DNA from 2 places in the Amycolatopsis plumensis genome. Region 2 is predicted to be linked to the other one. Evidence: riboswitches for the same ligand, from Rfam matches in the RefSeq annotation. Region 2 holds a riboswitch; the other holds the start of a gene.
The links. A riboswitch is a leader RNA that binds a small molecule or an ion and turns the genes downstream of it on or off. The one in region 2 is predicted to bind glycine.
Positions count from the first base shown of each region.

Region 1: another riboswitch for glycine. It lies ahead of gcvP (aminomethyl-transferring glycine dehydrogenase); the one in region 2 lies ahead of gcvP (aminomethyl-transferring glycine dehydrogenase).

Region 1 covers NZ_JBHSJY010000001.1:4,967,328-4,982,935, reverse strand. The annotation lists gene ACFPLC_RS24100 (aminotransferase-like domain-containing protein) at 1-684, opposite strand, end outside; gene ACFPLC_RS24095 (O-methyltransferase) at 757-1,413, shown strand; gene ACFPLC_RS24090 (transglycosylase domain-containing protein) at 1,415-3,253, opposite strand; gene ACFPLC_RS24085 (FadR/GntR family transcriptional regulator) at 3,338-4,057, opposite strand; gene ACFPLC_RS24080 (hypothetical protein) at 4,149-4,394, shown strand; gene ACFPLC_RS24075 (L-serine ammonia-lyase) at 4,449-5,816, opposite strand; gene lipA (lipoyl synthase) at 5,831-6,832, opposite strand; partial or broken gene glyA (serine hydroxymethyltransferase) at 6,829-8,102, opposite strand; gene gcvH (glycine cleavage system protein GcvH) at 8,102-8,479, opposite strand; gene gcvT (glycine cleavage system aminomethyltransferase GcvT) at 8,494-9,585, opposite strand; gene gcvP (aminomethyl-transferring glycine dehydrogenase) at 9,651-12,482, opposite strand; glycine riboswitch at 12,623-12,716, opposite strand; gene ACFPLC_RS24045 (helix-turn-helix domain-containing protein) at 12,878-14,170, opposite strand; gene ACFPLC_RS24040 (hypothetical protein) at 14,243-14,434, shown strand; gene ACFPLC_RS24035 (3-oxoacyl-ACP reductase) at 14,431-15,198, opposite strand; gene ACFPLC_RS24030 (aldehyde dehydrogenase family protein) at 15,198-15,608, opposite strand, start outside.
Region 2 covers NZ_JBHSJY010000001.1:7,919,854-7,935,461, forward strand. The annotation lists gene gcvP (aminomethyl-transferring glycine dehydrogenase) at 1-1,952, opposite strand, end outside; glycine riboswitch at 2,122-2,220, opposite strand; gene ACFPLC_RS38190 (MerR family transcriptional regulator) at 2,263-2,841, opposite strand; gene ACFPLC_RS38195 (TetR/AcrR family transcriptional regulator) at 3,121-3,753, shown strand; gene trxA (thioredoxin) at 3,734-4,069, opposite strand; gene ACFPLC_RS38205 (MerR family transcriptional regulator) at 4,080-4,475, opposite strand; gene ACFPLC_RS38210 (VOC family protein) at 4,518-4,916, opposite strand; gene ACFPLC_RS38215 (bifunctional nuclease family protein) at 4,931-5,404, opposite strand; gene ftsR (transcriptional regulator FtsR) at 5,621-6,367, opposite strand; gene garA (glycogen accumulation regulator GarA) at 6,364-6,828, opposite strand; gene gcvH (glycine cleavage system protein GcvH) at 6,943-7,329, opposite strand; gene ACFPLC_RS38235 (CDP-alcohol phosphatidyltransferase family protein) at 7,419-8,039, opposite strand; gene ACFPLC_RS38240 (hypothetical protein) at 8,351-8,557, opposite strand; gene ACFPLC_RS38245 (hypothetical protein) at 8,834-9,337, shown strand; gene ACFPLC_RS38250 (hypothetical protein) at 9,373-9,765, shown strand; gene ACFPLC_RS38255 (AMP-binding protein) at 9,852-11,546, opposite strand; gene ACFPLC_RS38260 (crotonase/enoyl-CoA hydratase family protein) at 11,555-12,397, opposite strand; gene ACFPLC_RS38265 (alpha/beta fold hydrolase) at 12,533-13,408, shown strand; gene ACFPLC_RS38270 (hypothetical protein) at 13,421-13,924, shown strand; gene cobA (uroporphyrinogen-III C-methyltransferase) at 14,087-15,307, opposite strand; gene ACFPLC_RS38280 (vWA domain-containing protein) at 15,355-15,608, opposite strand, start outside.

The DNA of each region.
Region 1 (15,608 bases), 3.0 Mb from region 2:
GAGCGGGTTGTGCAGCGTCGGCTGGACGTAGAGCGCGCGCACCGGCCCGGCCGCTTCCAGGGCCGCCGGGACCAGGCCGGACTCGTCGGTTTCGATCGGCACGAGCTCCACGCCGAGCCGCGACGCCAGTGCCTTCACCACCGGGTAGGTCAGCGACTCCACCGCGAGCCGCTCGCCGACCGGAACGAACGCGGCGATCGAAGCGGCGAGCGCCTGCCTGCCGTTGCCGGTGAACAGCACCGTCGCCGGGTCCGGGCGCCAGTCGCCGCGGGCGAGCAGCCCGGCCGCCGCCTCGCGGGCCGCTCGCGTGCCCGCCGCGCCGATCGGGTGCAGAGCCGCGGTCAGGACGTCGTCGCGCAGCAACGGCTCCAGTGCGCGCGCCAGCCGCGCCGACTCCTCCGGCAGGACGGCGAAGTTGAGCTCGAGGTCGACGCGGGCTTCGCCGGGCTCGGCGAGCGCGGGTTCGGGCGGTGGCTTCGCCGCACGGACGAACGTGCCGCGGCCGACCTCGCCGACGGCCAGGCCGCGCCGGACGAGTTCGCCGTAGACGCGCGCGGCCGTGGAGCCGGCGATGCCCCGCTGCCGCGCGAAGCGGCGCTGGGGCGGCAGCCGGTCGCCGGGGCGGAGGCGGCCGGCTTCGATGTCGGCGGCGATGGCGTCGGCGACGACGCGGTAGTCGTCCATGCTCACCTTCCCGCCGGGAAACGCCGTCGGCGAGCATGATCCCACCCGGGCTATGTTGGCCGTGGAGGTGCCATGACCGACCAGACCTGGACCGCCGTCGACGACTACCTCGCCGGCGCGCTGCTCGCCCCCGACCCGGTGCTCGACTCGGCGCTGGCCGACGCCGACGCCGCCGGGCTCCCGCACATCGCCGTCGCGCCCAACCAGGGCAAGCTGCTCCACCTGCTGGCCCGGCTGGCCGGGGCACGCACGATCCTGGAGATCGGCACGCTCGGCGGGTACAGCACGATCTGGCTCGCCCGCGCGCTGCCGGCCGGCGGCAAGCTGGTGACCTGCGAATACGAGCCGAAACACGCCGAAGTCGCGAAGGCCAACCTGGCGCGGGCGGGCTTCGGCGAGGACGTCGTGGACATCCGCGTCGGCCCCGCGCTCGACACGCTGCCGACGCTGAGCGGGCCGTTCGACTTCGTCTTCATCGACGCCGACAAGGTCAACCTCGCGAACTACGTCCGCGCCTCGCTGGAGCTGGCGCGGCCGGGCACGGCGATCGTCGTGGACAACGTCGTCCGGCAGGGCCGGGTGGCCGACGCGGGCATCGACGACCCGAACGTCCGCGGCGCCCGCGAGATGTTCGAGCTGCTCGCCGCCGAGGACCGGATCGACGCGACCGCGGTCCAGACCGTCGGCGGCAAAGGGTACGACGGGTTCGTGCTGGCCCTGGTGCGGTGAGTCAGCGCGGCCGGACGGCCGTCGTGAACGCCCGCCAGACGTCGGCGGGGACGACGTCGCCGGTCAGCTTCCGGCCGCTCGCGTCCTTGAGCCGCCGCTCGTCGTCGGAGCCGATCCAGACCGCCGTCGCCAGCTGCGGGGTGTAGCCGACGGCCCAGGCGTCCTGGTAGTCCGGGCTGGTGCCGTGCTCCGCCTCGCCGGTGGACAGCGCCGCCGGGCCGCCGCCGGTGCGCAGGGTCGCGGTGACTTCCGCGGCGACGCGGCGGCTGGTGCCGTCGTCGCCGAACGCCGGGTTCGCGGTGTCCTGGTGCGCCCAGACGACCGCGCCGCTTTCGTCGCGGATCTTCGCCACCAGGTGCGGGGTGCTGCGCCGGCCACCGGCGGCGAAGGTCCCGTAGGCGCCCGCGACGTCCAGCGGCCGCAACGGGTACCGGCCGATCGCGATGCCCGGCCCGATGAGGAAGCCGTCCTTCTCGCGCAGGGTCGGGACGCCGTCCACGGCGTCCGGGATGCCGGCCCGCCGGGCGGCGTCGCTCACCGCCTCCGGGCCGAGTTTCTTCGCCAGCGCGACCAGGGTGGCGGCGGCGTGCGTTTCGACCGCCCGGCGCGGGGTGCACTTCTTGCCGCAGGGGTCCGGGTACTGGAAGGTCTCGCCGAGGAAGTCGACCTTCGAGAACCCCGGCATCGGCTGATCGGGGCCGAAGCCGTGGAGCAGCGCCGCGGTGAACGTGAACGGGTGGAACGCCGAGCCGAGCGCGTGCGGGGTGCTCGCGTAGTCGCGGACGCCCTGGTCACCGCCCTGGTAGGCGCGGACGGCCCCGGTACCGGGGTCGACCGCGACGACGGCGCCTCGGAACTCCTTCGGCTCGTCGTTCAGCTTGTCCCGCAACGCCTTCTTCGCGGCGTCCTGCATCCCGCGGTCCAGCGTCGTCTCGACGGTCAGGTTGCCCTGCTGGAGCCGGCCGAGCGGGAAGCCGTCCTGTTCGAGCTCGGCGAGGACCTGCTGCTTGACGTGGAACTCGTCGTAGGTGACGCGGCCGGCGCGGGTCTCCGACGGCGGCTGGATCTCGCCGCCGGGGTAGGCCATCGGCTCGTCACCGCCGACGTACCCGCGGCTCACGAGCTTGTCGCGCACGTACTGCCAGCGCCGGCTCGCGTGGAGATCGCCCGAGGCGGCGGGGTCGTGCACCGACGGGGACTGGATCATCCCGGCGAGGAAGGCGGCTTCGCTCCAGGTGATCGAGTCGTCGAGCTTCCGGCCGAAGTAGGCGTTCATCGCCGCGGCGGGCCCGAACGTGCCGCGGCCGAAGGAAATGATGTTGACGTAGCTCTCGAAGATCTGCTCCTTGCCCTGCTCCTGGGTGATCTTCGTGGCCAGCACCAGCTCGGCGAACTTGCGCCCGAGCGTCGCGTCTTCGTCGCCGGTGGACTTCTTGATGTACTGCTGGGTGATCCCGGACCCGCCGCCGACGCCGGTGAGGAACGCGCGGCCGATGCCGGTCGGGTCGAAGCCCTGGTTGTCCCAGAAGGTCGGGTCCTCGGTGGCGATGATCGCGTCCCGCAGCTTCGACGGCACCTGCGAGTAGGGAACGAACGTCCGGTCGCCGTCGGCCGGGGTCACCTTGAGCAGCTCGGACCCGTCCGCGTACTGCAGGACGACGGTCTTGTCGAGCCCGGCCAGGACTTCCTGGGGGCTGCGGACGTCGAGCACCAGGTAGGCGACCCAGAACGCGATCAGCGGCCCGCCGAGGAGGACGCCGAGCGTCCAGCCGGTGATCCGCCGGGCGCGGCGCCATCGCGGGTGGCCGGGCTTGTCTTCGTTCTCGGTCGGCAAGGTCACGAACGGATGACGACCGGACGGGGGACAAAGTTCGGTGGAAAAGCAACGGAGGTTGTTCGAATCCTGTGAAGGAGCCGGACAAGCTCAGGACAAGAAGGCCCGCAGCAGCGAGGCCGTGCCCTCGATGTGTTCCGCCATCGCCCGGCGGGCGGCGGGCGCGTCGCCGGCCAGTATCGCGTCCACGATCGCTTCGTGCTGGGCGTTCGAGTGCTCGAGGTTGGGCGGGAGCAAGGGGATCCGGTCGAGCAGCTGGTTGACGCGGCTGCGGGCGTCGGCGACCGCCGTGGTCAGCGAGCCCGACGCGGTGACCTCGGCGATGGCCAGGTGCAGCCGGGAGTCCTTGCGGCGGTAGTCGGCGAGCTCCGCGCCGGCGGCCTCGGCGAGCGTGCCGGTGAGGTGCTGGCGGTCGGCCGGGCTCAGCGACCGCGCGGCGGCCATCTCGGCGGCGCCGGTCTCGAGGACGTAGCGGAGGCTCAGCGCGTCTTCCAGCGAGACGGCGTCGACCTCGCCGCCCGGCTCGGGCGGGGCGGGCAGGGTGTCGTGCACGAACGTGCCGCCGTACCGGCCCCGTCGTGACTCCACGTAACCGGCGTCGGAGAGGGCGCGGATGGCCTCGCGCAGCGTGACGCGGCTGACGCCGAGCCGTTCGGCGAGCTCGCGTTCGGACGGCAGCCGCTCCCCCGCGCCGACGACACCCAGCCGGATCGCCTGCAGCAGCCGCTCGACGGTCTCCTCGAAGGCGTTGCCGGTGCGCACCGGCCGGAACAGCGCTTCGCCGGCGTTCACCACCGAGGTCGACTCCATCCCGCGAGTCTAGGCCGCGGCGCCGGGGTGGCCCTCACCCTGTGTTCGCGGTGCGGAAAACCGGTGGCCACGGCGGGCACTCTCGGCGACCATGGGACCACCGACACCGAACATCGACGCAGGGGGCGATCCGGTGCACTTTCTGATGGCCGAGGACCTGGTCCACGAACGCGAGAACGAGCTGCGCCACGGCGTCCGCAACCGCCCGCCGGGCCGCGCGACCCCTCGCCGCCGCGCGGGCACGAGGAAGCAGCAGCTCGGGTGGACGCTCGTGGCGGTCGGGCTGAAGCTGGCCGTGGAGCCGGAGGACTACGGGTCTGACACGTCACTTTCATAGGGAAAGTGCGGTCCCAGCGCTCCCTGGCGTCACTTTCGTAGGGAAAGTGCGGTCTCAGCACTCGATGACGTTCACCGCCAGGCCGCCGCGGGCCGTTTCCTTGTACTTGACGCTCATGTCCGCGCCCGTCTCGCGCATCGTCTTGATCGCCTTGTCCAGGGTCACCACGTGGCTGCCGTCGCCGCGCATCGCCATCCTCGCCGCGTGGATCGCCTTCGACGCTCCCACCGCGTTGCGCTCGATGCACGGGATCTGGACCAGGCCGCCCACCGGGTCGCACGTCAGGCCCAGGTGGTGCTCGACCCCAATCTCGGCCGCGTTCTCGACCTGCGCCGGGGTTCCGCCCAGCACCTCGGTCAGGCCCGCCGCCGCCATGGCCGAGGCCGAACCGACCTCGCCCTGGCAGCCGACCTCCGCGCCCGAGATCGAGCCCGTCTGCTTGAGGATCGAGCCGATCGCGCCCGCGGTGAGCAGGAACGTCACGATGCCGTCGTCGTTCGAATGGCGGATGAAGCGCTGGTAGTAGTGCAGCACCGCCGGGATGATCCCGGCCGCGCCGTTGGTCGGGGCCGTCACCACCCGGCCGCCCGCGGCGTTCTCCTCGTTGACGGCGAGGGCGTACAGGCTCACCCAGTCCATCGCGTACAGCGGGTCGTCCGCGCCGTCCTCGGCCAGCAGCTTCTCGTGCAGCGCCCGCGCCCGCCGCGGGACCTTCAGGCCGCCTGGCAGCACCCCTTCGTGGGTGCAGCCGTTGCGGACGCACTCCGCCATGACCGCCCAGATGTCCAGCAGCCCCGACCGCACCTCGTCCGCGGTGCGCCAGGACAGTTCGTTCGCCAGCATGATTTCGCTGATGGGCAGGCCCGTCGACGCGCAGTGCGCGAGCAGGTCGGCACCCGTGCGGAACGGGTACGGCACCGGCGTGGAGTCCTCGACGAACACCGTGTCCGTCTCGTACGACTCGTCGCGGACGAAACCGCCGCCGACCGAGTAGTACGTCCGCTCGCGCAGCAGCGCACCCTCGGCGTCGAAGGCGCGGAAGACCATGCCGTTCGGGTGGGCGGGCAGCGACTTGCGGCGGTGCATGGTGAGGTCGGTGTCCTCGTCGAACGCGATTTCGTGCGTGCCGGCCAGCAGCAACCGGCCCGACTCGCGGATCGACGAGATGCGGCCCGGCACGGTGTCCGTGTCGATCTCTTCGGGACGCTCACCGGACAGCCCGAGCAGGACGGCCTTGTCGCTGCCGTGGCCGAACCCGGTCGCGCCGAGCGAGCCGAACAGCTCGGCCTGGACCCGGGAGGTCCGCGCGAGGTCGTCGCCGAGTCCGTCCACAAAGGTCAGTGCCGCCCGCATCGGCCCGACGGTGTGGGAACTCGACGGGCCGATGCCGATGGAAAACAGGTCGAAGACGCTGATCGCCATTGATCCGCCCCTTCCTATCGGGCCAGCAGCGAGCTGGCCTCTTGCGAAGCCGGGCCCTGGTCGGCGAGGTGGGCCAGGTTCTCCGGCAGCTCTTCTCCACGGTAACGCTTGGTCTGCGCGTAGAGCCGTCCCGCGCGGTACGACGAGCGCACCAGCGGCCCGGCCATCACCCCGGCGAAACCCATCGCCTCGGCCGCCTTCGAGTGCTCGACGAACTCCTCCGGCTTCACCCACCGGTCCACCGGGTGATGCCGCGGCGACGGACGCAGATACTGCGTGATCGTCAGGATCTCGCACCCGGCGTCGACCAGGTCCTGCATCGCCGGAGCCACCTCGTCGGGCGTCTCACCCATGCCGAGGATCAGGTTCGACTTCGTCACCAAACCAGCCTCACGAGCCTTCGTGATGACCTCCAGCGACCGCGCATACCGGAAACCAGGCCGGATCCGCTTGAAAATCCGCGGCACCGTCTCCACGTTGTGCGCCAGCACCTCCGGCCGCGACCCGAACACCTCCGCCAACTGCTCCGGGTCGGCGTTGAAGTCCGGGATCAGCAGCTCGACGCCGGTACCCGGATTGAGAGCGTGGATCTGCCGGACAGTCTCCGCGTACAGCCAGGCGCCGCCGTCCTCAAGGTCGTCCCGGGCGACACCGGTGACCGTGGAGTACCGCAAGCCCATGGCCTGCACCGACTCCGCGACCTTCCGGGGTTCCGTGCGGTCGAGAGCGGCGGGCTTGCCCGTGTCGATCTGACAGAAGTCACACCGCCGGGTGCACTGATCCCCACCGATCAGGAACGTCGCCTCCCGGTCCTCCCAGCACTCGTAAATGTTGGGACAACCCGCCTCTTCACACACCGTGTGCAGACCCTCGCGACGCACCAGACCCTTGAGCTCGGTGAACTCCGGCCCCATCCGCACCCGCGTCTTGATCCACGACGGCTTCTTCTCGATCGGCGTCTCACTGTTACGCACCTCGAGACGCAGCAGCTTCCGGCCCTCGGGCTGGGCGCTCATCGGGAAAGGTCCGCGTACAGCGGGTGCTTCTTCGCGAGGGTCTCGACGCGGTCGCGCAGCTTCGCCCGCACGGCGTCGTCGAAGTCCGGCTTCAGCGCCTCGGCGATGACGTCGGCGACCTCGGCGAAGTCCTCGGCTTCGAAACCGCGGGTGGCCAGGGCGGGCGTGCCGATGCGCAGGCCGGAGGTGATCATCGGCGGGCGCGGGTCGAACGGGACGGCGTTGCGGTTGACCGTGATGCCGACCTCGTGCAGCCGGTCCTCGGCCTGCTGGCCGTCCAGGGTGGACTGGACGAGGTCGACGAGCACCAGGTGGACGTCGGTGCCGCCGGTCAGCACTCGGACACCGGCGTCGGCACAGTCCGACTGGGACAGCCGCTCGGCCAGGATCCGCGAGCCCTCCAGAGTGCGCTGCTGGCGCTCCTTGAACTCCTCGCTCGCGGCGATCTTCAGCGCGACGGCCTTGGCCGCGATGACGTGTTCGAGCGGTCCGCCCTGCTGGCCCGGGAACACCGCCGAGTTGATCTTCTTGGCCAGCTCCTCGCGGCACAGGATGAGTCCGCCGCGCGGGCCGCCGAGGGTCTTGTGCGTGGTCGTGGTGACGATGTCGGCGTGCGGCACCGGCGACGGGTGCAGCCCGGCCGCGACCAGCCCGGCGAAGTGCGCCATGTCGACCATGAGGCGAGCGCCGACCTTGTCCGCGATCCGGCGGAACTCGGCGAAGTCGAGCTGACGCGGGTAGGCCGACCAGCCGGCGATGATCAGCTTCGGCTCGTGCTCGACGGCCAGCCGCTCGATCTCGGCGAGGTCGACGATCCCGGTTTCCTTGTCGACGTGGTAGGCGACGACGTTGTAGAGCTTGCCCGAGAAGTTGATCTTCATCCCGTGCGTCAGGTGACCGCCGTGGGCCAGGTCGAGGCCGAGGATCGTGTCGCCCGGCTTGAGCACGGCGAACATCGCGGCCGCGTTGGCCTGCGCGCCCGAGTGCGGCTGGACGTTGGCGTGCTCGGCGCCGAAGAGGCCTTCGCGCGGTCGATCGCGAGCTGCTCGACGACGTCGACGTGCTCGCAGCCGCCGTAGTAGCGGCGGCCGGGGTAGCCCTCGGCGTACTTGTTGGTCAGCACCGAGCCCTGCGCCTCGAGCACGCCCACCGGGGCGAAGTTCTCGGAGGCGATCATCTCCAGGGTCGACTGCTGGCGGTTCAGCTCGTCCGCGACGGCCGCGGCGACCTCGGGGTCGACTTCGGACAGGTGCTGGTCGAACGTCGTCATCAGTTCTCCTGGGTGTGCGCGGCGTAGGCGGCGGCGTCGAGCAGGTCCGGCACGTCCCCGGTCAGACGCACCTTCAGGAGCCATCCTTCGGTGTACGGGTCGGAGTTGATGACCTCGGGGGTGTCCGATGTGGTGCCGTTCACCTCGACGACCTCGCCGGAGACCGGCGCGTACAGCTCGCTGACCGACTTGGTCGACTCGACCTCGCCGAACACCTCGCCGGCGGTGATCGCCGAGCCCGCGTCGGGCAGCTGGACGAACACGATGTCACCGAGCGACTCGGCGGCGAAGGCGGTGATGCCGACGGTGGCGATGCCGTCCTCGACCTTCAGCCACTCGTGTTCCTTGGTGTACTGCAGGTTCTCGGGGATGCTCACGGTTCGTTCAGTCCTTACGCGCGGGAGTAGAAGGGCAGGGCGACGACCTCGACGGGCTCGATCCTGCCCCGGATGTCGACGGAGAGCTCGGTGCCGGGCTCGGCGTACGCCCGATCGACGTACGCCATGGCGATCGGGTAACCGAGGGTGGGCGACAGCGCGCCGCTGGTGACCTCGCCGATCTCGGTGCCGTCGGCCAGCACCGCGTAGCCGTGGCGCGGGGCGCGGCGACCGGCGCCCTTGAGCCCGACCCGCACGCGCGGGACGTCGGCCTTGGACCGCTCTTCGAGCGCCGCGCGGCCGACGAAGTCGCCCGGCTTCTCGAACTTGACGACGCGGCCCAGTCCCGCCTCGAAGGGGCTCTGCTCGACCGTGAGTTCGTTGCCGTACAACGGCATCCCGGCTTCGAGCCGCAGCGTGTCGCGGCAGGCCAGGCCGGCCGGGACCAGGCCGTGCGGCTCGCCGGCCTCCAGCAGCAGGCGCCACAGCGCCGGTGCCTCGTCGGCGTCGACGAACAGCTCGAAGCCGTCTTCGCCGGTGTAGCCGGTGCGGGCCAGCAGCACGTCGTGGCCCTTCACCGAGGTCGGGACGCTGGCGTAGTACTTCAGCGCGTCCAGGTCGGCGTCGGTGACCGCGCCCAGGATCTCGACGGCCTTCGGGCCCTGGACGGCGATCAGCGCGGTGGTCTCGGACTTGTCGTCGACTTTCGCGTCGAAGCCCGCGACCCGCTCGGCGAGGGCGTCCGCGACGACCTGCGCGTTGCCCGCGTTCGCGACGACGAGGTAGTGCTCGTCGGCCAGGCGGTAGACGACGAGGTCGTCCAGGACACCGCCTTCGGCATTGCAGATCATCGTGTACCGCGCCCGGCCCGCCTTGACGCCGGTGAGGTTGCCGACCAGCGCGAAGTCCAGGACGTCGGCCGCCTGCTTGCCGGTGACGTGGATCTCGGCCATGTGCGAGAGGTCGAACAGCCCGGCCGCCTCGCGGACGGCCTTGTGCTCGGCCAGCTCACTGGCGTAGCGGACCGGCATGGACCAGCCGGCGAAGTCGGTGAACAGCGCACCGAGTCCCTTGTGGACTCCGTGCAGCGAGGTTTCGCGAGACATGGGGAAAAGGTCGCCTTCCGTAGGTGGTCGTGAGTGAGAAACAGTGTTCTAACCCTGTTTCACACTCACGAGCCGTACTCGCTGAGGGGCGGGCAGGAGCACACGAGGTTACGGTCGCCGCGGGCGCCGTCGATGCGACGCACCGGGGGCCAGTACTTGTTCTTGCGCGAAACACCCGCCGGGTACACGGCCAGCTCGCGGTCGTAGCGCTTGTCCCACTCGCCGACCAGCGTCTCCGCGGTGTGCGGGGCACCCCGCAGCGGCGATTCCTCGGCAGTCCACTTCCCGGAAGCGACCTCGTCGATCTCGGCGCGGATGGCGATCATCGCGTCGCAGAACCGGTCGATCTCGCCCAGGTCCTCGGACTCGGTCGGCTCCACCATCAGCGTGCCGGCGACCGGGAACGACATCGTCGGCGCGTGGAAGCCGTAGTCGATGAGCCGCTTGGCGACGTCGTCGACCGTCACGCCGGTCTCCTTGGTGAGCTGGCGCAGGTCGAGGATGCACTCGTGGGCGACCAGGCCGTCCTGGCCCGTGTAGAGCACCGGGTAGTGCGGGGCGAGCCGCGAAGCGACGTAGTTCGCGGCCAGCACGGCGACCTTCGTGGCCGCGGTCAGGCCGGGCGCGCCCATCATCCGGACGTAGGCCCAGGAGATCGGCAGGATCGACGCCGAGCCGTAGGGCGCGCCGCTGATCGGGCCGACGCCGGTTTCCGGGCCGGCGGCGTCGAGCAGCGGGTGGTTCGGCAGGTAGGGCGCCAGGTGCGCGCGCACCGCGACCGGGCCGACACCGGGGCCGCCACCGCCGTGCGGGATGCAGAACGTCTTGTGCAGGTTCAGGTGGGAGACGTCGCCGCCGAACTCGCCCGGCTTCGCCAGGCCCAGCAGGGCGTTGAGGTTCGCACCGTCGACATAGACCTGGCCACCGCCGTCGTGGACGATCTTGGCCAGCTCGTCGATGTCGTGCTCGTACACGCCGTGCGTGGACGGGTAGGTGACCATGATCGCGGCCAGGGTGTCGCGATGGGTGTCCACCTTGGACCGCAGGTCGGCGAGGTCGACGTTGCCCTCGTCGGTGCACTTGACGACGACCACGCGCATCCCGGCGAGCACCGCGGACGCGGCGTTGGTGCCGTGCGCGGACGACGGGATCAGGCAGACGTCACGAGCTTCGTCACCGTTCGCGCGGTGGTACGCGCGGATCGCGAGGAGGCCGGCGAGTTCGCCCTGGCTGCCCGCGTTCGGCTGGAGCGACACCTTGTCGTAGCCGGTCACCTCGGCCAGCCACTCGGCCAGCTGCGCGACGAGGACGTGGTAGCCCTCGGCGTCCTCGGCCGGCGCGAACGGGTGGATGCCCGCGAACTCGCGCCAGCTGATCGGCTCCATCTCCGTGGTGGCGTTGAGCTTCATCGTGCAGGAGCCGAGCGGGATCATGCCGCGGTCGAGCGCGTAGTCCAGGTCGGACAGCTTCCGCAGGTAGCGCAGCATCGCCGTCTCGGAGCGGTGGGTGCCGAAGACCTCGTGGCCCATGAAGCCGCTCTCGCGGGCCAGGCCGTTCGGCAGCGCGACACCATCGCTGACCTCTTCTTCGACGCCGAACGCGCGGAGGACCTTCGCGGTGATCGCGGGGGTGCTGACCTCGTCGAAGGCGACGCGGACGTGGTCGCCGTCGACGTGACCGAGGTTGATCCCGGCCGCGCGGGCGGCCGCGTGGACCTCGGCGGCCTGACCCGGGACGCGCGCGACGACCGTGTCGAAGAAGGACTCGTGCACGACCTCGACGCCGGTCCGGCGCAGGGCGTCCGCGAAGCCCGCGGCGAGGCCGTGGACGCGCTGGGCGATCTTCTTCAGGCCGTCCGGGCCGTGGTAGACCGCGTACATCGCGGCCAGCACCGCCGGGAGGACCTGCGCGGTGCAGATGTTGGACGTCGCCTTCTCGCGGCGGATGTGCTGCTCACGGGTCTGCAGGGCGAGGCGGTAGGCGGCGCTGCCGTCGGCGTCGACCGAGACGCCGACCAGGCGACCCGGCAGCGAGCGCTCGAGCCCGGCGCGGACGGACATGTACCCGGCGTGCGGGCCGCCGTAGCCGAGCGGGACGCCGAAGCGCTGGGTCGAGCCGGCGGCGACGTCGGCTCCGAACTCGCCGGGCGAGGTGATCAGGGTGAGCGCGAGGAGGTCGGCGGCCACGGTGAACAGCGCCCCCGCGGCCTTCGCCGACTCGGAAATCGCGTGGTAGAAGCCGCGGCCGCGCAGCACGCCGGACGCGCCCGGGTACTGGACGACGACGCCGAAGAAGTCCTCGGGCAGGCCGGTGAGCAGGTCGCGGACCTCGACCTCGATGCCCAGGGCCTCGACGCGGGTGCGCACGACGGCGATGGTCTGCGGCAGGCACTCGGCGTCGAGGACGACCTTGTTGGACTTCGACTTCGACGCGCGGCGCATCAGCGTAACGGCTTCGGCGACGGCGGTCGACTCGTCCAGCAGCGAGGCGTTCGCGGTGGCCAGGCCGGTCAGGTCGGCGACCATGGTCTGGAAGTTGAGGAGGGCTTCGAGACGGCCCTGGGAGATTTCCGGCTGGTAGGGCGTGTACGCGGTGTACCAGGCCGGGTTCTCGAGGACGTTGCGGCGGATCACGCCGGGGGTCACGGTGTCGGAGTAGCCGAGGCCGATCATCTGCGTCATCGGCCGGTTGCGCGCGGCGAGGGCGCGCAGCTCCGCGGTGGCGTCCTCTTCGGACGCGGCGGGCGGGAGCCGCAGGTCACGGGTGGCGCGGATGGCGCTCGGGACAGCGGCCCCGACGAGGGCGTCCAGGCTGCCGTAGCCGCACTCGGCCAGCATCTTCGCGCGTTCGGCCTCGGACGGGCCGATGTGGCGGGCGTCGAACTGCGTGGAAGTGATGGGGAGCTCCTCGGGCCGGGCACCGGGCAGAACGGTGCGCTGGGAACTCCCCCTCTGTCATGGCACCTGAGAGTTTCACCGCCTGTGCAGCGGCTTTCACCTTGGGTGAGGCGCGGGTGCGCCTGCTTTCCAGAGTGGCCTCGCGCGAAGCGGTAGCAGGTACCTGAGAGATTCCGGGGAGTTTGCTCCTTCGGTGCCCCACCGACTTCGTGAGGGCTCTCCCGCCTCGGCTCGACGGCCCGATCTGCAGTTGTGACGGTCACGGTACCTGCCGCTTCCCGCGGCCGTCTACTTCACCCGGGCAACACCACATCAGTCTTCGAGCGCGGCTCGACGGCGCGCCCCCCATGCAGTGAATGACTCATTCCTGGCGTCGGACGCCAGGAATGAGTCATTCACTGCGTTCCGGCGACGCGACGCACCACGCTTCCCGCCAGCACCGGCGGCCGCCGGACCCGGCCGGAGGGCAGCACCAGGCGCTTCAGCGGGCCGCCGAGCGGCACCGGCGGGAGGCCCGCGCCCAGCAGGACCTGCTCGACGATCTGCTCGGCGTGCCAGGCCACCGAGTCGTTGAGCCGGTCCAGGGACGGCCGGTCGCCGTCGAAGACGTCCTCGTCGGCCAGGGTCACCTCGAAGTGCGCGCAGCCCGGCGGGACCGCGACCGCCTCCTCGATCGCCCGGGCCCCCTCCAGCGGGTCCTCGAACCCCGCCTCACGCAGCGCCGACCGGTAGATGCGGGCCGCTCGCGCGCGCATCCGCGGGCCGTAGCGGACGACGACCGGGAGCCGTCCGGTCAGGTCCGGCACGGCCAGGCCGTGCAGCAGCATGATCGGCGGCACCGAGTGCACCAGCCGCGGCGCGGGTTCGGCCAGCTCGCGCGCGGTGATCCGGACCCGGTCGGCCATCGCGTCGGGGAGGCCGAAGTAGCGGAAGTCGACGTTGCCGAACCCGAGGCCGTCGGCGATCAGCGAGGCCAGCAGCTCGCCGTACCCCCAGATCGGCGACAGCACGACCACCGGCGGCGCGGCGACGACCGGCGACGGCACCGACGGCCGCGTCGCCTCCTGCTCGGGCACCTGGATGACCAGCCGCGGCGGCTCGTGCCAGTCGTGCACCTCGGCGACCCGCCAGTACAGCCCGAGCGGCCGCCAGAGCTCGCCGAGGACGTCGTGCTCGATGATGCGGCGCACCTCGGCGTCGTCGTGGGGGAAGTCCCGCGGCGGCACGATCCCGACGTAGTGGTGGTAGGTGACGCGGACCTCGTCGCCGCGGGTGGCCGAGCGGATCCGCATCTCCCAGTCGATCGGCGACGCCGCGATCGCGTTGGCGACCTGCGTGCCGGGCGAGGAGTAGACGAGCGCGGTGGCCTGCCGGAGGAACTGCCCGGCCCGGTCGATGCCCTCCCGCAGCGCCTTCGCCGCCTGGGCGACGTGCACCGGCGAAGCCAGCGAATCCGGCAGGACGCCGGCGACGCGCAGCAGCTCGGCCTCCCCGAGCCCGGTGACCTCGGCGAGCTGCGCCCAGTGGTCGAACACCGTCACCTTCGGCGCGTGCCGGTGCTCGATCCAGCTGCGCAACGTCGACGTCGGAACGCCGATGCGCCGCGCGGCCTCGTCCAGGGACAGGCCCCGCGAGCGGATGCCCGTCCGGACCGCTTCCGCCCACTCGCCGGCGCGCCAGTGCGTCACCTCACAAAGCTAACGAAACCCGCTAGCTTTGCGCAGGGACAACCCGCCCACGGCGCTCCGACGCTGGTCACCATGACCACCACCGTCATCGCCCTCACCCTGATCGTCGGCGTCCTGACCTTCGCCGCCGGTGCCTTCCTCGCCTCCGAAGTCGCCACCCGCGTCCTTCGCCGGCGCGAGAAAGCGATCTCCGAGGAACGCAAGCGCCTCAACGCCGCCTGGAAGTTCCTCAAGGACGTCTACGGCGTCAAGACGCGCCGTTAGAGCGGGGTGACGTACGCGCCGGAGATGCCGCCGTCGACCAGGAACTGCGACGCGGTGATGAAGCTGGCGTCGTCGCTGGCCAGGAAGGCGACCGCGGCCGCGATCTCCTCCGGCTCGGCGAACCGGCCGACCGGGACGTGGACCAGGCGGCGGGCCGCGCGTTCCGGGTCCTTGGCGAACAGCTCCTTGAGCAGCGGGGTGTTCACCGGTCCCGGGCACAGGGCGTTGACGCGGATGTTCTCCCGCGCGAACTGCACGCCGAGCTCGCGGCTCATCGCGAGCACGCCACCCTTGGACGCGGTGTAGGAGATCTGCGACGTCGCCGCGCCCATCACCGCCACGAACGACGCCGTGTTGATGATCGAGCCCTTGCCCTGGCGCTGCATGTGCGGCAGGACGGCCTTGCAGCAGTGGTACACCGACGTCAGGTTGACCCGCTGCACGCGCTCCCACGCCTCGATGCCGGTGGTGAGGATGGAGTCGTCTTCCGGCGGCGAGATGCCGGCGTTGTTGAACGCGACGTCGACCGAGCCGAACTGCTCCACCGTGCTGTGGAACAGGTTCTCGACCTGCTCGGCGTCGGTGACGTCGGTCTGGATGAACGCGCCGCCGATCTCGTCGGCCGCGGCCTTGCCCGAGTCCGGCGTCAGGTCCCCGATGACGACCTTCGCGCCTTCGCTCGCCAGGCGCCGGGCCGAGGCGAGCCCGATGCCGCTGGCGCCGCCGGTGATGACCGCGACGCGGCCTTCGAAACGCTGGACCATTACTCCTCCGTGCTGAGAAAGACGTTCTTGGTTTCGGTGAACGCCGCGGCGGCGTCCGGGCCGAGCTCGCGGCCGAGGCCGGACTGCTTGAAGCCGCCGAACGGCGTCCAGTAGCGCACCGACGAGTGCGAGTTCACCGAGAGGTTGCCGGATTCGACGCCGCGCGCAACCCGGAACGCGCGGCCGGCGTCGCGGGTCCAGATCGACCCGGACAGGCCGTACTCGGTCGCGTTGGCCATCCGGATCGCGTCGGCCTCCTCCGCGAACGGCACGACGGCGACGACCGGGCCGAAGACCTCCTCCGCGGCGACCGGGTGCCGCAGGTCGGGCGGGGTGACGACGGTCGGCGGGAACCAGAAGCCGCGGCCCTCGGGCGCAGTGCCGCGGAACGCGACCGGCGCGTCGTCCGG
Region 2 (15,608 bases):
AGCATGATCGCTGCGAGATCGGCCCGGTGCTCGTCCACTGTGGACTTGAGGTGGGCGAGGTCGATGTTGCCTTCGTGGTCGCAGCGGACGACGACCACGCGCATGCCCGCCATCACGGCGCTGGCCGCGTTCGTGCCGTGTGCGCTCGCCGGGATCAGGCAGACGTCCCGCGCGTGCTCGCCGCGGGCGCGGTGGAAGGCACGGATGGCGAGCAGCCCCGCGAACTCCCCCTGGCTGCCGGCGTTGGGTTGCAGGGAAACCGCGTCGTAGCCGGTGATCCGCGCGAGCCAGGCGCTCAGGTCGGCGACGACGTCCAGGAGCCCGGCGGCGTCCTCGGCCGGCGCGAACGGGTGCAGGCCGGCGAACTCCGGCCAGGTGACCGGCTCCATTTCGGCGGTGGCGTTGAGCTTCATGGTGCACGAGCCCAGCGGGATCATGCTGCGGTCGAGGGCGACGTCCTTGTCGGCCAGTTGCCGCAGGTAGCGCAGCATCGCGGTTTCCGAGCGGTGCGCGTGGAAAACCGGGTGCGCCAGGTACTCGCTCGTCCGCCGCAGCGGGGCCGGGAGCGCGTCCGCGGTGTCCGCGTCGAGGCCGTCCACATCGGACACCGAGACGCCGAACGCCTTCCAGACGCAGGAAAGCCGCTCGCGGGTGGTGGTCTCGTCGCAGGCGATGCCGATGTGGTCGCCGTCGATCCGGCGCAGAGAGATGCCGAGGTCGCGGGCCGCGGCGACGACCGCGTCCGCCCGGCCGGGCACGGCCGCGACGACGGTGTCGAAGAACTCGCCGTGCACGACCTCGACACCGCCCTCGGCGAGGCCGGCGGCCAGCACGGTGGCCATCCGGTGGGTGCGCAGCGCGATCGACCGCAGGCCCTCGGGGCCGTGGTACACCGCGTACATCGACGCCATCACGGCGAGGAGGACCTGGGCGGTGCAGATGTTCGACGTCGCCTTCTCGCGGCGGATGTGCTGCTCGCGCGTCTGCAGGGCGAGCCGGTACGCGGGCGCGCCGTCGGCGTCCTTCGAGACGCCGACGAGCCGGCCGGGCAGCTGCCGTTCGAGGCCCTGCCGCACCGCCAGGTAGGCGGCGTGCGGACCGCCGAAGCCGAGCGGGACGCCGAAGCGCTGCGTCGAGCCGATGGCGACGTCGGCGCCGAGCTCGCCCGGCGGCCGCAGCAGGGTGAGGGCGAGCGGGTCGGCGGCGACGATCACGGCCGCGCCGTGCTTCTTGGCCTCGGTGATGGTGAGGTCGAGCTCGCGGACCGCGCCGGACGCGCCCGGGTAGGACAGGAGCACGCCGAAGAAGTCGCCGCCGAGCCCGAGCCCGGTCAGTCCCTGGGAGAGGTCCTCGACGACGAGGTCGATGCCGAGGGGCTCGGCCCGGGTCCGGAGGACGGCGAGGGTCTGCGGGAGGGTGTCTTCGTCGACGACGAACCGGTTCGACGTCGCCCGCCCGGCCCGGCGCACGAGGGTCATCGCCTCGGCCGCCGCGGTGGCCTCGTCGAGCAGGGAGGCGTTGGCGACGGGCAGCCCGGTCAGGTCGGCGACCACGGTCTGGAAGTTGAGCAGCGCTTCGAGCCGCCCTTGGGAGATTTCCGGCTGGTAGGGCGTGTAGGCGGTGTACCAGGCGGGGTTTTCGAGGACGTTCCGCCGGATGACGGGCGGGGTGACCGTGTCGTGGTAGCCGAGCCCGATCATGGCGGCGGTCGGCCGGTTGCGGGCGGCCAGCGCGCGGAGTTCGGCGAGGGCTTGCGCCTCGGAGGCGGCGGGTGGCAGTTCGAGCGGCTGGGCGGAGTCCCGCAGCGACCGCGGGACGGCCCGCTCGGCGAGTTCGTCGAGGGAGGCGACGCCGATGAGGTCGAGAATGTGCTCCAGGTCGGCGGAATCGGGCCCGATGTGCCGGTCGGCGAAGGGAATGCCCTGTTCCAGGGAGGCGAGTGACGGATCCACGATGGCCTCCTGGAGACAGCGGGGGTGGACCGGGACGGCGGTGTCCTGGTCCTCCCCGCTCTGTCTGACCCCGAGGGGCGCCTGAGAGTTTCGCCCGCAGGTTGAGCCGGGCTTGCACCGTCGGCGGGGCCATCAGGCTGTGTCCTGACGACCCGCTTTCCAGAGGCGTCTCGTCCGCGCGGTCCAGGGTGCCTGAGAGGTTCCGGGGAGGACTTGCTCCTTCGGCGCCGAGCTCAAGGTGTGGCTCGGACTCTCCCGCGCGGATTCGTCGACCGCACGGTGAACCTTACTCTGCCCGCCGCGGTGGTGATCACCCGGTCTTGCGGGCGTTGCGGCGCTGGGTGAGTTCGTCCGGTTCGTGCGTCTCGACGATGCCGCCGTCGGCGCGTTCGGCCGGGAATTCGTGGATCGTGCCGCTGATTTCCTGCATCGCGCCGCTGACGGCGATGCCGAAGACGCCCTGGCCGCCCTGGAGCAGGTCGACGATTTCCTCCGGCGACGTGCACTCGTAGACCGTGGTGCCGTCGGAGAACAGCGTCACCCGGGCCAGGTCGCGGACGCCGCGGACGCGCAGGTGGTCGACGGCGACCCGGATGTTCTGGAGTGAGACGCCGGTGTCCAGTAGCCGCTTGACGACCTTGAGGACCAGGATGTCCTTGAAGGAGTACAGCCGCTGCGAGCCGGAGCCGTGCGCGGTGCGGATGCTGGGCGCGACCAGCTTGGTCCGGGCCCAGTAGTCGAGCTGCCGGTAGGTGATGCCGGCGATCTGGCACGCCGCCGGACCCCGGTAGCCCACCAGCTCGTCGGGCAGCGAGTTGTCGGGGAACAGTTCCCCTTGCTCACCAGTCGCGACCTCGACAGGCTGCTTCTCGGAACCAGCCTCGACCACGCAAGCCTCCCCTCGCCCGACCTGGCGGCCGGCGAATGACAGCCGGAGGAGTCCCAGGAGCGGGACCCGCCGGAGATCAACCGCCACGATCCGGCCCCAGACCGTGAATCACACCGTGGCGATTTCCCTTCTTCGACGGTAAGCGCCCGGACAGTGCCGGTCAACGCGACGCGCGGCAAGCCCAGGCGGTCGGCTGACCCTTTGAGCCGTTTGCTGTACCCCCTGCGGCGTGGTTCAAACCCCTTGACCCGTTTTACTCAGCCAAGTAACTTGTTACTCATGCAAGTAAACACCGACCTCATGGCCGAGATGGGCCTCAGCCCCGCCGAGGCCGCGCGCCGGGCGCAGATCATCGGCGCCACCATCGGCGTGCTGTCCGACCTGGGCTACCGGCGGACCACGTTCGCCAAGATCAAGGAGCGGGCCGGGCTGAGCAGCACCCGGCTGATCTCGTACCACTTCACGAACAAGGCCGGCCTGATGCAGGCCGTGCTCAGCACGGTCGTCGAGACGAAGGCCGGCTTCCTCACCGAACGCACCGGCGGTGGCCTCGACCCGGCCGATCGGCGCGGTTACCTGCGGGCGCACATCGAGACGTCGGTGGCGTTCCTGCGTGCCTACCCCGAGTGCGTCCGAACACTGTCGGAGCTCGCGGCCAACGCCGACGACGCCGACGGCTGGGTGATGACGAAGGTGCTGGTCGACGACCTGCGCGTGCACGGGCTGGCCCGCCAGCTCAAGCAGGGCCAGGCCGAGGGCGTCTTCGGCGAGTTCACGCCCGAGGTGATGGCGATGTCGATCGCCCAGGCCATCGACGGCGTCGCCGCGGCCTACGCCGCCGACCCGGAGCTGGACCTGGAGCAGTACGGGCGCGAGCTGGCGGACACGTTCGTCAAAGCGACGGCGCCGTGAGGGCCCGGTCGAGCCGCTCTTCGATGCGGGCCTTCGGGAACGCGCCGACGATCGTCTCGATCGGTTCCCCGCCGCGGAAGAGGATCATCGTGGGCAGGGACATGACCTGGTAGGAGCGGGTGGTCTCGGGGTTCTCGTCGGCGTTGATCTTGCGGACGGCGAGCTCGCCGTCCCGCTCGGCGGCCAGCTGCGCGAGCACCGGGCCGACCATCCGGCACGGGCCGCACCAGGTGGCCCAGAACTCGACGAGCACGGGGACGTCGTGAGCGAGGACCTCGGCGAAGGTCGCATCGGTGACGTCGGTGACTGCGGACATGGGGGCTCCTTCAGGGGCGCGGGGACGCGGGCACGACACACGGATCGGGCGCCTGCCGCTCGAGGGCGGCGGCGAGTTTCGCGGCCAGTTCGCCGCGGATGCCGCCGAGGCGCGCGAGGAGGGCGTCGGCTTCTTCGAGCTTGCGCCGGTAGACCTCGATCGAGTTCGCGCAGGAGTCGCCGGTCTCGTGGCCGCTGCGCAGGCACTCGACGAACGGGCGGGTCTCTTCCAGCGTCAGGCCGACGGTCTGGAGGGTCTGGATCTCCTTGACCAGCTGGAGGTCGTCCTCGTCGTACTCGCGGTAGCCGTTCGCCGCACGACGGGTCCTCAGGAGGCCCTGGTCCTCGTAAAACCGCAGCGCACGGGTGGTGACCCCGGTGCGCTGCGCCAGTTCTCCGATCCGCATGCCCTCGACGCTAGACGTTGACGTCCACGTCAAGGCAAGTTCTCACGTGTCGGCTTCGATGGCGAAGGTGTTGCCGTCCGGGTCCTGGAACCAGGCGATCCGCCCGCCACCGGCCCGGACGGTGATCCCCCTGGCGTCGTGTTCGAGCTGGTCGTAGCGGGTGAACTCGACGCCGGCCGCGGTGAGTTCGTCAACGATCTCGTCGAGGTCGTCGACGTACCAGGTCGCCAGGGTGGCCGGGCTCTTCCCGGCGGTGACGGACTGGTACACGTTCAGGGCCGGTCCGCCACCGGATCCGTAGGTCCGGCTGCCGCCGTCGATGTGCGCGCTGGGGCCGGACCGCAACGCCCGCAGGCCGAGCTTGCCTTCGTAGAACGCGACCGCCCGCTCGATGTCGGACACGGCGATCGAAGCTCGGACCGGGTACGCGCTCAGGGGCATGAACTCCGCACCCCTCAGGTGTCGGCACCCCGGAAGTCTTCGGGCGACACGGAGTCGAGGAACTCGCGGAACTTCTCGACCTCGTCCTCCTGCTCGTCCGGGATGATCAGGCCCGCTTCCTCCAGCACCGAGTCCACGGCGTGGATGGGGACGCCGATCCGCAGGGCCAGCGCGACCGAGTCGCTCGGCCGGGCGGACACCCGGATGTCGCCGTCGAACACGAGCTCGGCGAAGAACGTGCCTTCCTTCAGGTCGGTGATGACGACCTGCTCGAGCTCCCGGCCGAGCGCTCCGATGACCTCTTTCAGCAGGTCATGCGTGAGCGGGCGGGCGGGGCGGACCCCCTGCTGCTCCAAAGCGATGGCGGTGGCTTCGACCGAGCCGATCCAGATCGGCAGGTACCGTTCGCCTTCGGTTTCCCGCAGCAACAAGATCGGCTGATTCGCGGGCAGCTCGACCCGCACACCGACGACGCGCATTTCGCTCATCGGGCTTCGCCTCCCTCTCGTGCACACGGGCTGCAGCGCTGAACCGGCTTCACGCCCATACTCCCGACGCTACCCGTCATCCGTGCGCTGTGCTCGCTGTCCGGACTCTCTCGGTTCGCCTGCCGCAAACCCGTGCCTTCACGGTACGGCATGCGGTGCCGAACATTCAGTCATTGACATGGGACCGCAAAGAGGATCTCACTGCCCCGTTATCGATCAACACCCGGCGACGCCGCGGATTCCCGCCTTGACGAGGAGCGTGTGCAGGGTCACGGACAGGGCCGCGAGCTCCCGCACCACCTCGTCGGCGCGTGCCTTCGCCTCGGGGTCGCGGTGCCGATACACCGGCGTCACGATCTGCTCCAGCAGGCCGACCTCGCGGTCGGCCGCCGCACGGAAGGCCCGCAGGTGCCGCGGCTCGATGCCGAACTCGGTCATCGCCTTGACCGTCCGCGCGACCAGCACCGCGTCCGGGTCGAAGAACCCGGCGGGACCGGGCCGGACCAGGCCGTACTGCTGCAGCTCGGCCAGCGCCGGCGCGTCGATGCCGGCCTGCGCCAGCAGCTCCTCGCGTGTCAGGCGCAGCTCCTTGCCCGGGGCGAAGTCGTCCGCGACGGGCAGGCCGACGTTCTCGGCCGGCGCGTCGATCGGCACCAGCCGGCGCGGCGGGCGGGGCAGGGCAGCGGTGGGCTCGGCGCCCGAATCCACCGCGTCCAGCTGCTCCTTGATGACCTTCAACGGGAGGTAGTGGTCCCGCTGGGCGGCCAGGACGAACCGCAGGCGCTCCACGTCCGCCGCGGCGAACTGCCGGTAGCCCGACGGCGTGCGGCCCGGCGTGACCAGGCCTTCCGCTTCGAGGAACCGGATCTTGGAGATGGTGACGTCGGGGAAGTCCCCGCGCAGCTGCGCGAGAACCGCCCCGATGCTCAGTCCGTGGTTCTGTGGCCGCCCGGCCGCCGTCACTGCGCCCCCTGGCCCCCGTGACCCGGGCCGGTCAGGAAGACCAGGCGGAACTTGCCGATCTGCACCTCGTCGCCGCCGGCGAGGACGGCCTGGTCGACCGGCTCGCGGTTGACGTAGGTGCCGTTGAGGCTGCCGACGTCGATGACGACGAACTCGCCGCCCTCACGCCGGAACTCGGCGTGCCGACGGGAGACCGTGACGTCGTCGAGGAAGATGTCGCTGTCCGGGTGCCGCCCCGCGCTGGTGGTGTCGCGGTCGAGCAGGAACCGCGAACCCGCGTTCGGCCCGCGCTTCACGACCAGCAGCGCCGAACCCGGGGGCAGGGCGTCGACGCCCTGGACCGGGGCTTCCGGGGCGGGCTCGCGACCTTCGGCTTCGGCCAGGAAGTCGGCCCGGAAGACAGAGGTCCGCTCCGGAGACTGCTCCGGGGGAACGCCGCCGGGCCCGTCGTTCGTGCTCACCTGAGCTCTCCTCCACACATGCTGTGTTGCCAGTACTCAAGAACGTGTAGCTGCCAACGTACCGTGCCTGATCGATTCTCCGAGCCCCGGCTCCCCGAACCGGCGGAGCGGGCTTCAGCCCTTGGTCAGCGCGTCGTACGCCTCGGCTTCGAGCAGAGCTTCCAGGCCCGCCGGGTCGTCGAGCCGGATCTCGATCAGCCAGCCCTCGCCGTAGGGGTCGCTGTTGATGAGTTCGGGCGAGTCGGCGACGGCGTCGTTGACCGCGACGACCTCCCCGTCGACCGGCGCGAACAGCTCGGAGACGCTCTTGGTCGACTCGACCTCGCCGAAGACGTCGCCCGCGCTCACCTGCCTGCCGACGTCGGGCAGGTCGACGAACACGACGTCGCCGAGCTGGTCCTGCGCGTACTCGGTGATGCCGACGCGCACGAGGGTGTCCTCGCCGCGGGTGGCGACCCACTCGTGTTCCTCGGTGTAGCGAAGCTCTTCAGGAGCGGACACCGCCGGTCCCCTTTCATGCCCTCACTGGAAGTGTTGGGCGAAGTCTTACACCCACACGGCGCAGCCGCCCGCCACGACCCGGCGAAAGCTCACTCGGCCGCTTCGCGCAGGGCGTTGCGCGCCTGGACGACGTAGAGGACGCCGGACCAGACGTAGAGGACGGCACCCCAGATGGTGAAGGCGTACCCGATCGGCCGAGCGACGGCGGCGACGTCGGAACCGCCCTGCGCGAGCAGCAGGAACGGGAAGGCGTACATCAGGACGAAGGTCGCGCCCTTGCCGATGTAGGTGACCTCGGGCGGCGCGAAGCCGCGGCGGCGCAGGGTGACGACGCAGACGCCGAGCACGGCCTCCCGCAGGACGAGCGGGACGACGACCCACCACGGGATGATGCCGCGGACCAGGAAGGCGATCAGGGTGGCGAGGATGTAGAGCCGGTCGGCGGCGGGGTCGAGCAGCTGCCCGAGCCGGGACATCTGGTTGAGCCAGCGGGCGAGCTTGCCGTCGAGCCAGTCGGTCAGGGCGCTGAAGACGAGCAGGGCGAGCGCCCAGCCGTCTTCTTCGGGGCCGAGCAGCAGCCAGAGGAACACGGGGACCCCGGCCAGCCGCAGCAGCGACAGGATGTTGGGGACGTTGAGGGCCTGCCGCAGCAGCGACGGCTCGGCGGCGGGACCCGTCTGAGCGGCGGGTTCGGGGGCGGCTGTGCTCACGGGGCCATTAAACAGCGGAGCGGGGTGGGGGTGTCCGGTGGTGCGGTGGCCGGGTGGGGTGTTCTGTGCCGCGGGGCTGGGGCGGTCGGGCCGGGGCGCGAGGCTTTGGGCCCCCGAGGTGGGGCCTGCACTGGGGCGCTCATGCCGGGGCGCGTCGCTGCGAGCGCCTGAAGCGGGCCTGCGGTGCCGCGGCGACCAGGGCCGGGGCCTGCCGTGCCATGACCGGCCCGGCACCCGGCGCGGCCCCCAGCCGCGGGCGCTCCCCGAGTGACGCAGCCGGGCCACCCCATCGGGGCAGCCCGGCGTCACGCTCAGCTCGCGCGGCGGTGGCTCCACCCGCGCCGCTGCAGCTCGGCGCTGGTCAGCGACTCGGGGCGGCCTCGGTAGTCGGTGCCCATCCAGCGGGCGCGGCCGGCCCGTCCCTCGAGGACGTACGGGCGGCCGCAGCACCAGACCACGGTGCTCGGGACGGTCGGCGGACTGGACGGGTCTTCGGTGCTCACAGCGTCGGCGTTCATCGCTCTCACGGATTCGGGACGGGGATTCGGGACGGGGAAGCTCGTCGGCCTCCACCAGGATTCTCGGCACGCGAGGCCGGATCGTTAACCGTCTCGGCGCGAATTAGACCGATCGATTCTTGATGACAGCGGGAGGTTTCGGAGCGTGAACGGAATGTTAATCGTCCATTGTGGACATCGTTTCGGCAGCCACCGGGCCGGGCCGCCGGGCCGCTGTTGTAATCTCCGGCACACCCGTGGACACACCACGGGAACCGATGGCGAGGAAGGATCGCGGTGCCCCACCCGACCACCACGAGGACGTGGCTCGTGGCCTGCCTCGCCCTGCTCGCGCTCGCCGGCTGTTCCGGCGACCCCGCCGCCCCGGCTCCCCCGGCTCCGCCGTCCGCCTCCTCCGCGCCGCCCGCGACGACCACGGCACCTCCCTCGCCGTCGCCGGCTCCCCCGGCCGGCAGCGGGTCCGCACCCGCCCCGGCGTCCAAGCCCTCCGGGCCGCCGCCGTCGGTGCCCGGGTCGTGCGGCACCGTCACCGCCGCCAGCGGGCTGACGCTCTACGTCTTCGACAGCGGCTCGGCCGGGGTCAGCTGCGCCGCGGCGACGAAGCTGGTCGGCGACTTCCACCACCGGATCGCCGGGCGCCAGGGCGCCGGCTCGAACGACGCGGTGAACGAGACCGTCGACGGCTGGCTGTGCACGTCCGGGCCGCCCGCCGCCCAGGGCGGCACCACCTGCACCAAGGGCGAGCAGACGGTCTTCGCCGCCGTCGTGCCGTCCGAGTGAGTCCCGTTCCTCATCCTCGCGCTCCAGAAGGGCCCATGAAGACACTCGCCTACCCCCTGCTGCTCGTCGCCGCGTCCGCCGCACTGGCCGGCTGCGCGGGCGGCGACCCGGCGCCCGCGGCGCCGTCCGCCACCGTCCCGGCCGCGGTGGCGGCAGCGGAGTCGACGGCACCGGGCGTGCCCTGCGGCGAAATCACGGGCACGGGCGGCGCGAAGACGGCCGTCGTCGCGCACGGGAAGGTGGACTGCGCCGCGGCGACGAAGCTGCTCACGGACTACTTCGCGAAGCTGACCCCGGCCGAGGCGAACGACGCCGACGGCCCGGGTCCGATCGTCCTCGACGAGTGGACGTGCGGCAGCGGGCCCCACGACCCGGTGACGGCGTGCTCGACCGAGGACGGCCGCCAGGTCGAGGGCACCCGCCGCTGACCGGCACCCGGCCGACGCAGTGAATGACTCATTCCTGACGTCGGACGTCAGGAATGAGTCATTCACTGCGTTCGGGGGCGCAGCGGTCAGGACTTGAGGTCCGGGAAGTCCTCCTCGCGGAACTCGGTCCCCGTGCCCCGCGCCGGGTCGCTCTCGCGGCCCCGCAGCTCGACGCGGCGGATCTTGCCCGAGATCGTCTTCGGCAGCTCCGCGAACTCCAGCCGCCGGATCCGCTTGTACGGCGCCAGGTGCTCGCGGCAGTAGGCCAGGATCGACCGCGCGGTCGCGGCGTCCGGAGAGAAGCCTGCCGCCAGGACGACGTACGCCTTGGGCACCGCGAGCCGGATCGGGTCCGGCGCCGGGACGACGGCCGCCTCGGCCACCGCCTCGTGCTCGATCAGGACGCTCTCCAGCTCGAACGGCGAGATCCGGTAGTCCGACGCCTTGAACACGTCGTCGGTGCGCCCGACGTAGGTGATGTAGCCGCGTTCGTCGATCGAACCGACGTCACCCGTGTGGTAGAAGCCGTTCGCGAAGGCCGCCGACGTGCGCTCGTCGTCGTCGGCGTAGCCGGTCATCAGGCCCACCGGCCGGTGCGCCAGGTCCAGGCAGATCTCGCCTTCCGCGGCCCGCTCGCCGCTGACCGGGTCGACCAGCGCCACCACGAACCCCGGCAGCGGGCGGCCCATCGAGCCCGGCACGACGTCCTGGCCCGGCGTGTTCGCGATCTGGACGCTGCTTTCGGTCTGGCCGAAGCCGTCGCGGATGGTGACGCCCCACGCCTTCTCGACCTGGTCGATCACCTCGGGGTTCAGCGGCTCGCCGGCGCCGACGACCTTCTTCGGCGGCGTCTTCAGCGCCGTCAGATCGGCCTGGATGAGCATCCGCCACACCGTCGGCGGCGCGCAGAAGCTCGTCACGCCGCAGCGGTCCATCTGCGCCATCAGCGCACCCGCGTCGAACCGGCTGTAGTTGTAGAGGAACACCGTCGCCTCGGCGTTCCACGGGGCGAAGAAGTTGCTCCACGCGTGCTTCGCCCAGCCGGGCGAGGAGATGTTCAGGTGGACGTCCCCGGGCTCCAGCCCGATCCAGTACATCGTCGAGAGGTGACCCACCGGGTACGAGACGTGCGTGTGCTGCACCAGCTTCGGCTTCGCGGTGGTACCGGAGGTGAAGTACAGCAACAGCGGGTCGGCCGCCTTCGTCGGACCGTCCGGGGTGAACTCGGGCGACTCGGCGAACGCGGCCGAGTAGGCGTGCCAGCCCTCGACCGGCTCCCCCACCGCGATCCGGGTGTAGCCGCCCTCGACGCCGTCGAACTTCGGCGCGTCCACCGAGCGAACGACGACGTGCTTGGCCGCGCCGCGCTCCACCCGATCGGTCAGGTCGGCCGGGCCAAGCAGCGTCGACGCCGGGATGATCACCGCGCCGAGCTTGATCGCCGCGAGGATCGTCTCCCACAGCTCGCCCTGGTTGCCCAGCATGAGGATCAGCCGGTCGCCGCGGCGGACGCCGAGCGAGCGCAGCCAGTTCGCCACCTGGTTGGACCGGCCGGACATCTCCGGGTAGGTCCAGCGGTTCTCGGTGCCGTCCTCCTCGACGATCCACAGCGCGTACCGCGCGGCGTTGGCCGGGTCGTGCGCGACGACGTCGAACCAGTCGATCGCCCAGTTGAACTCGTCGAACTCCGGCCAGGCGAAGTCGCGGTACGCCGTGTCGTAGTCCTCGCGGTGGGTCTGCAGGTAGTCCCGCGCGACGCGGAACGCGTGGTGGACGCTCACGCTGCCTCCTATTCGCCCTTGAACTCCGGCGGGCGGCGCTCCAGGAAGGCCTGGACCGCTTCGCCGAGGTCCTTGCTGGGCAGGAACGCCGAGTTCCACGCCGCGACGTACCGGAGACCGTCGGCGACCTGGCGCTCGGTGTTCGCCGCCAGTACCTGCTTCGTACCCTGCACCACCAGCGGCGGGTTCGCAGCGATCTCGCCGGCGAGTTCGCGCGCGGCCTTCAGCAGCGTGTCCTGGCTGTCGTAGACGTCGTTGACCAGGCCGATCTTCTCGGCGCGGGCGGCGTCGATGTCCTTGCCGGTGAGGGCCAGCTCGCGCAGGTGCCCCTCGCCGACGATGGAGGCGAGCCGCTGGAGGCTGCCGAGGTCGGCGACGATGGCCACGCGCACCTCGCGGACGCTGAACTTGGCGTCGGCGCTGGCCAGCCGGACGTCCGCGGCCGCGACGACGTCGACCCCGCCGCCGATGCACCAGCCCGAAACGGCCGCGACGACCGGTTTGCGGCATTCCGCGATGGAGCTGACCGCCGCCTGCAGCGACCGGACCTGGTCGAGGAACGCCGTCCGCGGGCCGGCCAGGTTGTCCCCGCCCAGCATCGGGGCCCAGTCGCCCATCATCGCGGGCAGGTCCAGACCGTAGGAAAAGTGCTTGCCGCTGCCGGTCAGCACCACGGCCCTGACCTGCGGGTCGGCGTCCAGCGCGCGGAACACCAGCGGCAGCTCGCGCCAGAAGTCCGGGCCCATCGCGTTGCCCTTCGACGGGCCGAGAAGCGTCACTTCGGCCACATGGCCGTCGACGTCGACCTTGAGGGACACGAGGTCGGGCAGACTGTCAGCAGTAGCGGTCATGGGGTCATCTTGACCCATGCCCGCGACCACCCGCCATTGGCACCTTGTCAATTGACGTCGGCGTCACCGTGCCAACCTGGTCGGGGGATGCTTTCCTGAACGAGACTCACATACGACCGGGGAGGACGGTGGGACATGAGCCCGGCCAGCGCGACCGCGATCGAGTCCGAACCCCCGTCCGCCCCCGTCCGGCGGGCCTCCCGCCCGATCGAGCTCACCGGCTCGTTCGACCACGAGGGGCACCGGCTCTGGTACACCGAGTTCGGCAGCGGCGACAAGGTCGTCGTCCTCACCCACGGCATCATGCTGACCCGCCGGATGCACGCGCCGCTGGCCCGCCGGCTGGCCCGCGCGGGCTTCCGGGTGATCACCCTCGACCTGCTCGGCCACGGCGATTCGGACCGGCCGACCGAGTCCTGGCTGTACTCGATGCCGTCGTTCGCCGAGCAGACCCTGGCGCTGCTGGACCACCTCGAGGTTGCGTCCGCGGTGATCGGCGGGACGTCACTCGGCGCGAACGTCTCGCTCGAAGTGGCGGTGTCGGCGCCGTCCCGGGCGCGGGGGCTGATCGTCGAGATGCCGGTGCTGGACAACACGATCGTCGCCGGGCTGGTCACCTTCGCCCCGCTGCTGATGGCCGCCCGGTTCCTGCCGTTCACCGTGCAGGCGGTGGCGCTGGCGGCGTCGGTGGTCCCGCACGGCAACCAGTGGGTCGACGTCGTCACCGACACGCTGTCCCAGCGCCCGGCGCCGATGGCGGCCCTGCTGCACGGGGTGCTGTTCGGCCGGATCGCGCCGCCGAAGGCGGTCCGCCGCAAGATCACGACCCGCGCGCTGGTGATCGGCCACCAGGGCGATCCGATCCACCCGTTCGGCGACGCGGACACCCTGGCCGTCGACATGCCGGACGCGGAGTTCGTCCAGGCGCGCAGCCCGGTGGAACTCCGGCTCGACCCGACCCGGCTGTCGGACGCGATCCGGGACTTCGCCGCGAGCTGCTACGAAGACTGAGATGCCGCTGGTGTGGGTGACCGGCAACGCCGGGCGGGCAAGTCGGCGGTCTGCGCCGTGCTGAAGGAGCGGGGCGAGCTCGCGGTCGACGCGGACAACGAGGGGTACCACCACTGGGCCGACCGCGCGACCGGGCAGGTGGTCACCGATCCGCCCGACCCGGTGCCGGCGGGCTGGCTCGACCGCTTCGGGTGGCGGATCGACCGCGCGAAGGTGGAAGCGCTGCGGGCGCGTGCGGCCGGCGGGATCGCGTTCTTCTGCGGCTGCCCCGAGAACCACGAGGACGTGCGCGATCTCTTCGACCTCGTGGTCGAGCTGGTGATCGACGAAGACACCCTCCGCCACCGGCTCCGGACCCGCACGTCGAACAGCTTCGGCAAGCACCCGGAGGAACTGGCCGCGGCCCTCGAGGACAACGCCTACCGCCACCCCGGCGCCACGATCGTCGACGGCACCCGCCCCCTGGCCGAAGTCGCCGACACGATCCTCGCCACCGCCCGCCGCCTCCTTCCCTGATCTCCCGTGATCAGGGAGTCAACTCGCGTGATTGGGACGCCAACTCGCGTGATTGCAGGGTCGACACGATGTCCGGCCGCAGTCTTGTCGTGTCGACCTTCCAATCACGCGTGTCGACTCCGCAATCACGTGTGTTGACTCCTCGATCACGCGGAAGCCGAGTTACGACGCGGGGGCGAGGCCCGCCACCGGGCCGATCACGATCACGGCCGGGGGGCGGACTCCGGAGGCCGCCGCGTCGGTGACCACCGTGTCCAATGTGGACCTCAGGGAGCGCTGGGTGCGCATCGTGCCGTCCTCGATGATGGCGACCGGGGTGTCGGCCGGGCGGCCGCCGTCGAGGAGGGCCTTCGCGAACTGCGGGAGGCGCTCGACGCCCATCATCAGCACGATCGTGCCCTTCATCCGGGCCAGCAGGTCCCAGTCGACCAGGGACCGGTCGTCGCCGGGGGCGACGTGGCCGGAGACCACCACGACCTCGTGGGCCACGCCGCGGTGGGTGACCGGGACGTCCGCCGCCGCCGGGACCGCGAACGCGCTCGTGATGCCCGGGACCATCGTCACCGGGACACCCGCCTCCGCGCAGGCCAGCACCTCTTCGAAGCCGCGGCCGAACAGGTACGGGTCGCCGCCCTTGAGCCGGACGACGAACTTGCCCTCCTTGGCCCGCTCGACCAGCGTGCTGTTGATGACGTCCTGGCTGGCCGCGCGGCCGTACGGGATCTTCGCCGCGTCGACGACCTCGACCTCCGGCGCGAGCTCGTCGAGCAGCTCGCGGGGCGCCAGCCGGTCCACCACGACGACGTCGGCCCGCGCCAGCAGGCGACGGCCGCGGACCGTGATCAGCTCCGGGTCGCCGGGACCGCCGCCGACCAGCGCCACCCCGGGCAGCGTGCCTTCCGGGTGCGGACGGCGGCCGTCCTCGATGGTGCCGTTGTGCAGGCCGTCGAGCATCGAGTCGCGGACCGCCGCCGACCGCAGCGGCTCGCCGCCGGAGAGCACCCCGAACAGCAGGCCGCCGTGCCGCCCCGACGCCGGGGTCACCGCCGAACCCGACTCGCCTTCGTCGGCGCGGACGCAGAACACCCGCTCCCGCTCGGCCTCGGCGCAGACGGCGGCGTTCACCGCCGGGTCGTCCGTGCAGGCCAGCGCGTACCAGGCGGCACGGAGGTCGCCTTCCTGATAGGGCCGTTCGTGCCAGACCAGCTCGCCCGCGTCCACCATCCCCTGCACCGACGGCGTCGTGTGCGGCGACACCAGTTCGACGCGGGCTCCCGCGCTGATCAGCCGGGGCAGCCGGCGCTGGGCCACGGAGCCGCCGCCGATCATCACGACGCGGCGCCCGGTCAGCTGCAGGCCGGAAAGGTAGTGCGGGTCGTCCATGCGCCGGAGTTTATTGGTGCGGGAGCCCTGCGCCAGCCCAGCGTGGGTCATGCCACGCGGAACACCGGCCCGCGGGCCACGAAGGGCAGCCGCGCGCCCCGCGGCACCAGGTACGCGTGCTCCCGGCGGGGTCGCACGTGGTCGCAGTACGCGTCGGTGATGATCAGGATCGGGCCGTCGGCCGGGAAGTCGGCCGCGCGCTGCAGCAGGTCGACGCCGGGCTGCAGGATCGTCCCGCCGCGCCCGCGGACCTTGACCCGGCCCGCGATGTCCTCGACCGCGAGGTACCCGGCGTCGTAGG